3 regions of the Vibrio sp. JC009 genome follow, and region 2 is predicted to be linked to each of the others. Evidence: predicted binding sites of a transcription regulator. Region 2 holds the regulator's gene; each other region holds the start of a gene.
The links. Region 2 encodes PurR, which represses purine synthesis genes. Its sites were predicted from a motif close to TNANGNAAACGTTTNCNTNA; they were not measured.

Region 1 (3,282 bases), 1.1 Mb from region 2:
AACATCCTCCCAATTATCAACCAGAAACAATAACAAAATCCACAATAAATCTACATTTTGTTACCGGCGTTACACATAAATCCACCGAATCGCCGTCAACTTACTGAAATATGGTCAGATGCTTCTGGGTATAATACTGCACCTGCCGAAGAAAGCTCATAAAACTATCCTCTCCTCCCCAGAATTCCACATAGAAGTAAAACAGAATAACCACTATCAGAGTAAGCCAGATACTGAGTCTGACACCAAAGATGGGCTCGTTTCTCATACGCGATAGTCCTTACGTAAATCTCACCTGCTCCTTATAGTATGGTCTATTTGCTTGAAAATTCACCGCTAAAGAAGAATCTTATCAATACATCAATTGAACAGCCTATGGCAATGGCAGATCGTACACTCCGTTCTCCAGATTCTCCTGCAACCTTTGATATGTGCCATTTGCCTTTATATTTTTAAGTCCCTGATTAAATAACGCTTTAAACTTTTCATTCTGTGGAATCTGATTAGACAAGATGATGTGGCACGGTTTGGTTTGCATCACTGTGGGTGAGAACGTAATCTTTTCACGCTGCTCAGCTGTTAAGTGATTCTTCAAAAAATACCGGCCAACGCTCCAGGTGTGGGGAACGGCGTCTATCCTGCCCGCAAGAAGACGAGTGAATAAAGTCTGATAATCACGGGCTCTCTCTAACTGAACAACGCCACTTTCCGCGGCTAGTTCAAGTTGTGGATAGAAGGTGTGCAGCGTCCCTCCAATCGTTTTTCCCTGCAGATCATCGATAGTTGTCCAATCCAGCGGATTTGAACGAAGGTGGAACAGAACCTGATAGTCAGTCATCACAACATCGGTATACATAAAGCTTTCTGCTCTCTCTGCATTAAATACCCAAACAACAGAACCATGCCATATTTCACCAGAGCCGCTAATCCCGTCTTTTGCATACTGATACGAACGTTTCCAGGGAAAGAAGCCATACTCGACATCGACACCAACCGTAGCAAAAGCCTCAGTGACAATATGCGATGCATAGCCGTGATGGGCCAGATTTTCGGATAAATAGGGAGGCCATTCACCATTCGTGAGCCGAATGGTTTCCTTTGATAAAGCGGGAGTAGAGAGCAAGATACTACTCAGTAAGATCCTGAACCAAAACATGCCGGCTCCACTGAAAAATGCGATTAATTACACTTTAGCATATGAACTCAGCCGGAATAGTGCTCATGTTTATTTATGAGATTTAAGTTCTGTCTTAGGGGTGGTAAGAACAACAAAGCCCCGGCAACTCATAGAGTTACCGGGGCTTTGTCTGAATAATGGCACGCCCTACAGGATTCGAACCTGTGACCACCTGCTTAGAAGGCAGGTGCTCTATCCAGCTGAGCTAAGGGCGCGCTATAGGGTGTGAATTATACGAGAAGACTTTTTCAGGTCAATGCCTTTATTAAACATTCTGGTTCAACCGACTAAAAAAAACTCAACTCTATGAATTTTCGAACAGGCAAACGTTTGCGCAATAGCTATTAAGTCCGTTTTTTGCGACAATGCCCGCACTCTTGATCACCATACAGCCTAAGGGAACTTATGACTGCTCAAAATATAGATGGAAAACTAATCTCACAAACGGTCCGCTCGGAAGTTGCGGCTCGTGTAAAAGCAAGAACAGAGGCTGGACTGAGAGCTCCGGGCCTTGCGGTAATTCTGGTTGGAGAAGACCCGGCTTCTCAGGTCTATGTCGGCAGTAAGCGTAAAGCCTGTGATGAAGTGGGTTTTGTCTCTAAATCCTATGACCTGCCAGCGACAGCAACAGAGCAGGAACTGCTGGATCTGGTTGATCAGTTAAATGAAGACGATGAAGTGGATGGCATCCTGGTTCAGTTGCCGCTTCCTGCAGGTATCGACAGCACTAAAGTGCTTGAGCAGATTCATCCTGATAAAGATGTGGACGGCTTCCACCCATACAACGTAGGCCGTCTGGCTCAGCGTATTCCTAAACTGCGCTCCTGTACGCCAAAGGGTATTATTACTCTTCTTGATCGTTACAACATTGAACTGCGTGGTAAGCATGCAGTGATCGTTGGTGCTTCTAATATCGTTGGCCGCCCTATGACTCTGGAACTTCTGCTTTCAGGCTGCACGACAACGACCTGTCACAGATTTACTCAGGATCTGGAATCTTTTGTACGTCAGGCTGACGTTGTGGTGGTTGCAGTGGGCAAACCAAACTTTATTCCTGGCTCTTGGATCAAAGAAGGTGCCGTGGTGATCGATGTTGGCATCAACCGTTTAGAAAACGGTAAGCTGGTTGGTGATGTGGATTATGAAGCAGCAAAAGAGAATGCCAGCTTTATCACTCCTGTACCGGGTGGTGTTGGTCCGATGACAGTTGCGACTCTGATTGAAAATACCATGATTGCCTGTGAGCAGTACAACGGTGTGAAGTAACCGGACTGTTTCATTATTCCCGAGTAACCGGGAATCTGATTGAAGCGCGTTGTAAAGCCAAAGACCATTGCTGACTCTACAGCGCGCAGACAGTAGATCCCGGATAATGGCTTCGCTATTTCCGGGATGACGCAAAGTTAGTTTTTAACCCAGGTCACTAATCAAACTTTATCCGGTCAGCCAAATGACTGACTGCGATACCGAAGTAATAAGAACGGTTCCACTTCATCAGCACCTGGTAGTTGTTGTAGATCAGGTAAGCACGACCATCTCTGTCATCCGGCATAATCAGCCAGGCTTTCATTGGTTCGGAAGGGCTAGGCAGGGCTGCACCATTGTATTTCGTCACACCCAGCTTACTCCACTCCTGAAGCGTTTTACCTTTGTCTGCACTTCTTCCGGTAAGATCCGATGAAAGTCCCTTCGGCACTTTAACCTGGCGTCCCCAGGTATACTTGTCATCCCAGCCAGACTGGCTCAGATAGTTGGCTGCAGAGGCAAATACATCAGCCTTAGTGGTCCAGATATCCTTTCTGCCGTCGTTGTTACCATCTGCAGCAAAATTCAGGAAGGAGCTAGGCATAAATTGACATTGCCCCATAGCGCCGGCCCATGAGCCCTTCATATCGTTGACCTTGATATGCCCCTGGTCAAGGATCTTAAGCGCAGCCATTGTTTCACTACGGAACAGTTTTTCACGTCTGCCGTCATAAGCCATGGTCGTCAGAGCATCGATAACATGATACCCGCCGGTATAGCGGCCAAAATTACTTTCTACGCCCCACAGAGCAATAATAAATCTCGGCTGAACACCGTATTGCTTACCTACTCTTTGCAGC
Region 2 (3,282 bases):
TCTATGCTATCAGTACGTCCGGTGACAAGAATGATACCGATATCTGACTGGCTTCTCAGCTCACGCGTCAGCATCAGTCCGTCTTCTCCGGGTAAGTTGATATCCAGCATCACAAGATCTACCTCATTTTCACTCAGTACATCCCGCATCTGTTCACCGCTGTCCGCTTCGCTTACCTGGTAACCTTCATTCTGAAAGTAACCCACAAGCTTGCTTCTGGTCACAATATCATCTTCTACTACTAATACATGGCTGCTCATAATCACCGCTTTCATTCAGTCCAGAGTTATTAATGGGATTCTATTCATAACTATTAACAATTCTAGTTCATATTGCCGGAACTGTGAAAAACATTACTGTTTATTGACTCAACGCAAGTATCTGAAGTTGCGTTAATTTTTAAATATAAAGTGTCACATTTTTTCATATTAGTGGTTAGTTTTATTCATATTTTTTGTTTACACTTATAATCAATATATTAATAAGACTTGGTAGGAATTCAGTGATGGAAGAAACAAAAGCGTTTAACGAAAAGAGAGCGGAAATTTATTGGTGGTTATCCAGCCTTTTTGCCAAAGAACTAACTCAAAAAGAGCTTGATGCTTATCAGACACCGGAAATACGTTCATTTTTATCCGGCCTTGGTGAAAATGAGATCTTAAAACCATCAGTCGACAGACTGACAGATGCACTGAACCGCCTGCAGGACAGAGAAGACGCACAACTAGAGCTTGCTGCTGACTTTTGTGACCTGTTCCTGAAATCAGATAAGGGCGGAGCACTACCTTATGCTTCACTGTATATCGGTGACTCTGGCCTTTTGAACGATAAACCCGCTCAGGAAATGGCCGAGCTGATGCAGAAAAAAGGCATCGCCATTCAGGAAGGCTTAAATGAGCCAGCTGACCATATTGCTCTGGAATTAGACTTCCTGGGCAACATGATTATCCGTTCCAACGAGCTGGAAAAGCTGGAACATATTAATGACGCGCTTATTGAGCAAAAAGCCTTTATCGAAAAATATATGCTGAGCTGGTTCCCTCAATTTAGCGAGAAGTGCCAGAAGTTTGATGAATTTGGTTTTTATGCCAGCGTCGCAGCCTTTCTTGTGGACTTCTGCAAACTGGATTGTACATACTTAGGCGGTGAATAGTACCCATTAAGTATATTTGTGAAGAAACGCCCGTTTAGGGCGTTGTCTGCCGAAGCAAATAGGTCTAAAATCGGGGCCGCAATCGATAAAATATGAATCTTGCTGCAAACCGCTATCACTTTTAATAGCGGTTTTTGTGTTTTAATCACAACTCAACCTACTGTTGATAATACTATAATAAACACAAACCATTTGATGTTGGCAGCATACACAGGACAAATTTATGGCCACAATTAAAGACGTAGCACGCCTGGCAGGTGTATCTACCACTACTGTATCCCACGTTATAAATAAAACCCGTTTTGTTGCTGAAACCACCCAGCAAAAAGTAATGGAAGCGGTTAAAGAATTAAATTACGCACCAAGTGCTGTTGCACGCAGCCTTAAGTGTAACTCAACCCGTACCGTGGGCATGCTGGTAACTCAGTCAACTAACCCTTTCCTTGCTGAAGTTGTCGATGGCTTTGAAAGCTACTGCTACCGTCAGGGCTATACGCTGATCCTGTGTAATACCGGCGGTATCTACGAGAAACAGCGTGATTACATCCGAATGCTGGCAGAAAAGCGCGTTGACGGCATTTTTGTTCTCTGTAGCGACCTGACTCCTGAGCTTCAGGAAATGATTGAAGGCCTGACTGATATTCCTAAAGTGATTATGGACTGGGGCCATGGCGAATCACTGTCAGATAAGATTATCGATAACTCAGAAGAGGGTGGCTACCTTGCGACCAAATATCTGATAGAGCGGGGCCACGAAAATATTTTCTGCCTGAGCGGTTTCAGAGACAGAACGCTTTGCATTGAGCGTATTCAGGGTTATAAGCGCGCTCTTGACGAGTTTAATATTGAGTTTAACGAAAAGAACATTCTTGAAGGTAACTTTGAGTGTGATACTGCCGTTGAAGCCGCTGATAAGATTCTGGCGATGGAAAACAGACCAACAGCCGTTTTCTGTTTCAACGATATTATGGCGCTAGGGCTGATGAGCCGCCTGCAGGAAAAAGGCATTCGCATTCCGGAAGACATCTCTGTGATCGGTTATGACAATATCGACCTTGCAGCCTACTACTCTCCACCGCTAACGACTGTGCACCAGCCAAAACGCCGTGTAGGTAAAACCGCGTTTGAAATTCTGCTGGAGAGAATCAAAAACAAGGAGCATGAGCGTCGTATTTTTGAGATGCACCCTGAAATAATCTCGCGTAAGAGTGTTTTGGTTCGTAACTGAGTTGTTAAATAAAAAGAGTTTCTGTTAAATATCTCACCCAATATTACCTATCTTTTTTGAACAAAGATCACGTTAACCATCAAATAGCGTGATCTTTGTTCATTTTTTTACTATATTTATTAGGTCACGACCAAGGCAAACCATTTGAAAAAATGGGACGCAAAGCCACCGGCCTTAGCCTATAATTAGTTTAACCAACTGATTTTAATAGAAAGGCAGCGGGGTTGCCGAAAGCAAATTAGCATTCAGAAAACGCGAGTTTTACCGTTTTCTGACAACAGATCACATAGATTTGCTAATTTTCTCGGAAACAAATTGGTTGAAGCAATTTTTAACCCGAGACAAGCACCATGGATAAACCAGTATTAAAAGATTCACTCAGACTTTTCGAACATTTTGGTAAAGTCAAATCACGTTCAATGTTTGGTGGATTTGGCATTTTTGTTGATGAGACGATGTTTGCTCTTGTCGTAAATGATGCCCTTCATATTCGCTCAAACGATTCTACAATTGAAGAATTCAAAGCTGCTGGCTATAAGCCTTATGTTTATAAGAAGCGTGGATTCCCGGTTGTTACAAAATACTTCGCACTTCCGCAGGACTTTTGGGATGACACTAACGACATCCTGAAAATTGCTGAGCATGCCCTAAATCTCGCTAAGGAAGAAAAGGCACACCAGGCAGAGGAAAAACCAACCCGCCTGAAAGACCTTCCAAACCTGCGTCTGGGCACAGAACGCATGCTAAAAAAGGCCGGGATTAATTCCGTAGCCGAACTAAGACAAGCTGGCTCTGTTGGCGCATTTAAAGCGATCAAACAGACAAACTCAACCGTTAGCCTTGAACTGCTTTGGGCGCTGGAAGGCGCACTAAAAGGCAAGCACTGGTCTGTGATTACTAA
Region 3 (3,282 bases), 640 kb from region 2:
GTTCAGAGAGGTTTCAACCACACCCTGGATTTCATCGCTCATACGGATAACACCGTTTGGACAGGCGTTCAGTGCGGCAATAAAGCGTCTTTGATCTTTGGCTCTGAAGGCGTCTTTTGCATCTTCTACGATCTCGTACAGAGAAAGAATGTCGGTTTCCACTTTACCCAGTTCTTTGCTCAGGATCTGAGTAAACTTAGTGAATAGATCGTTCAGGCGGCCTTCGTTGATCAGAGGAACGGCAACGGTGGCAAAAGCTTCACGTGGAATGGCGTTGCGAAGGCTGCCGCCACGGAAATCAACCAGCTTTAGTTCCAGCTCTTCAGCGTGACCGGCAAGGAAGCGTGCCAGCAGTTTGTTTGCGTTGCCACGGCCTGTGTGGATATCACAACCTGAGTGGCCGCCTTTCAGACCTTTCAAAGTCAACTGGCGGGTAACATAGCCTGCCGGAAGAGGCTTGCGGCTGATATCAAAAGTCAGAGAGGCGTCGATGCCGCCTGCACAGCCCATGTAAACTTCGCCTTCCTGCTCTGAGTCAGTGTTTAGCAGGATATCGCCTTCAAGCCAGCCGGCTTCAAGACCAAATGCGCCTGTCATACCTGCTTCTTCATCAACGGTCAGCAACACTTCAAGCGGGCCGTGCTGGATATCGACAGCGTCAAGTACCGCAAGACAAGACGCCATGCCAATACCGTTATCTGCACCTAGCGTCGTGCCCTTAGCGGTTACCCACTCACCGTCAATATACGGAAGGATAGGATCAGTCAGAAAGTCATGAGAAGTGTCTTCATTTTTCTGAGGCACCATATCAATATGCGCCTGAAGAACAACGCCTTTGCGGTTCTCCATGCCTTTTGTTGCCGGTTTCTTGATAAAAACGTTACCTGTAGGATCTCGGCGAACATCCAGTCCTTTTTCTTCTGCCCATGAAACAATGTACTGAGCCAGTGCTTCTTCGTGCTTTGATGGATGCGGGATGGAGCAGATCTTGTCGAAAAACTGCCACAGTGACTGTGGAGCAAGATTGCTGATTTCTGAATGAGGTTTAGTCACAGGTAACTCCTTAAAATGTCTCCAGACCAGAATATCTAAATAGACATACCTAAGATTTTGAATGTTTTTTATCGTTATACCCAAGTAATCTGAATGATTCTTCTCTAGATTGCTTGGGTATAAAGCCAAAGATGTCGAATCATATCACTGACAGCTCTGAGACAGAAGGCTAACAGCACTTGCAGGCGGACAAAGTGTGCTTACGAGTTGTAACTAAATTACAGAATTATGAATAAATGATAAATAATGTGACTTTCATCACCATTGCTATTGTAATTTTATTTCATGGTGCTATAGTTACCTCAACTTCAGCAATGAAGAGAAAATGCTCAAAGGAAGAGTCCGTATATCGCCTCCAGGGAACTGAGAAATCAAACTAGAAGTGTTTAATTGGTTTAAAAAGGTGATAAATATGAAAAGCTTAGTTTCAGGAAAGTTTTGGTCTAAAGAGTTGAATCTTACCCGGAATTTTCACTACCCGACATACTTTGGCTACTAACAGAGCCAAGATTATGTAATTGAACTTCACGTTCACCCCATTTGATTTGGAATTTTATTACAATCTCTTAGATTGAACTTATTCTAGCGCCACCCTGATTAGGTGGCGTTTTTTTATTTCCGCAATGTAATCCATTACATATTTCTGGTTTGGCCGGGAAAAGTTAGAAAATAGAAAAAATCGTTTCTTTTTCTATTTAAAAGTTACCGCAATTTATACTTTATTGACTGAAAGTTTATAACATGGGTGAAAAGCGCTCACTAATGAACGAGAGTTGTTTTCTGTGTAATTGCTTGTATTTCAAGTAAATTTTAATCTCTTATTACGATTTAAGTATAAGTTGAACTAATTAGTTCTTTAGAAATATTGATGTGCTTCTAATTTCTGGTGGAAATTGGAATTTGATAACTTTATAATTCGCGCCAATCGATTACGCAATCGTTTTCTTTAAACCTAAATATTTCTTTACAGGAACCTGACTATTATGTTGGAGAAACTATTCAAGCTGAGTGAGAACAACACTGATGTTCGCACAGAGGTGATTGCAGGTGTAACAACCTTTTTGACAATGGCTTACATCATTTTTGTAAACCCTGCAATCTTGTCTGCTACAGGCATGGATAAAGGCGCTGTTTTTGTTGCTACCTGTCTTGCAGCAGCTATCGGCTGTTTTGTAATGGGTCTTATTGCAAACTATCCTATTGCACAGGCTCCGGGTATGGGTCTGAACGCATTCTTTACTTACTCTGTTGTACTGGGCATGGGTCACACCTGGCAGGTTGCTCTGGCTGCCGTGTTTGTTTCTGGTGTGCTGTTTATCCTTCTTAGCGTATTTAAGATCCGCGAGTGGATCATCAATGCGATTCCACTGTCTCTGCGTACTGGTATCTCTGCCGGTATCGGTCTGTTCCTGGCGTTTATCGCACTTCAGGGTGCCGGTATTGTTGGTGATAACCCTGCGACACTGGTTTCTCTTGGTGACATCACTTCTCTTAATGCGATTCTTGCAGCAGTTGGCTTCTTCCTGACGATCGCTCTTGTACACCGTGGCTTTAAAGCGGCTGTTATGATTGCGATCCTAGCAGTAACGGCTCTGGGCGTAATTTTTGGTGACATCCAGTACTCTGGCATTATGTCAACACCGCCAAGCATTGCACCTACATTTATGCAGCTTGATTTTGCTGGTGTATTTGAAGTGGGCATGATTTCAGTTGTGTTTGCCTTCCTGTTCGTTGACCTGTTTGATACTGCGGGTACTCTGGTTGGTGTTGCCACTAAAGCTGACCTTATTAAAGAAGACGGTAAGATTCCTCGCCTGAACCGTGCTCTTCTTGCTGACTCAACAGCAACTTCTGTTGGTGCACTTCTGGGTACTTCGAGCACAACTTCTTATATTGAAAGTGTTTCTGGTGTTGCTGCTGGCGGCCGTACCGGATTAACTGCAGTTGTTGTTGGCATTTTGTTCTTACTTGCATTATTCTTCTCGCCTCTAGCAGGTATGATCCCGGCATATGCGACATCTGGTGCACTATTCTATGTTGCGATTCTTATGATGTCTGGCCTGGTATCGATCGACTGGCGTGACCTGACAGAAGCGGCTCCGGTAGTGGTTGTGTGTCTTCTGATGCCTCTGACTTACTCTATTGCTGAAGGTATTGCTCTTGGCTTTATCTCTTTCGCAGTAATTAAGCTGGCAGCGGGTAAAGGTCGTGAAGTGCCTATCAGTGTTT

Region 1: folD (bifunctional methylenetetrahydrofolate dehydrogenase/methenyltetrahydrofolate cyclohydrolase FolD) is a predicted target of PurR. The motif match lies at 1,496-1,515, and genes of this name have one in related genera.
Region 3: L3Q72_RS11690 (NCS2 family permease) is a predicted target of PurR. The motif match lies at 1,983-2,002, and genes of this name have one in related genera.

The regions. Positions count from the first base shown of each region.
Region 1 is NZ_CP092106.1:848,948-852,229, reverse strand. Features, by position in the region: gene L3Q72_RS04070 (hypothetical protein) at 101-268, opposite strand; gene L3Q72_RS04065 (transporter substrate-binding domain-containing protein) at 374-1,156, opposite strand; tRNA gene L3Q72_RS04060 (tRNA-Arg) at 1,316-1,392, opposite strand; gene folD (bifunctional methylenetetrahydrofolate dehydrogenase/methenyltetrahydrofolate cyclohydrolase FolD) at 1,583-2,443, shown strand; gene L3Q72_RS04050 (lytic murein transglycosylase) at 2,601-3,282, opposite strand, start outside.
Region 2 is NZ_CP092106.1:1,994,336-1,997,617, forward strand. Features, by position in the region: gene torR (two-component system response regulator TorR) at 1-260, opposite strand, end outside; gene torD (molecular chaperone TorD) at 506-1,153, shown strand; gene purR (HTH-type transcriptional repressor PurR) at 1,377-2,381, shown strand; cyclic di-GMP riboswitch class I at 2,506-2,613, shown strand; gene L3Q72_RS08890 (TfoX/Sxy family DNA transformation protein) at 2,732-3,282, shown strand, end outside.
Region 3 is NZ_CP092106.1:2,635,461-2,638,742, reverse strand. Features, by position in the region: gene L3Q72_RS11695 (aminoacyl-histidine dipeptidase) at 1-1,053, opposite strand, end outside; gene L3Q72_RS11690 (NCS2 family permease) at 2,037-3,282, shown strand, end outside.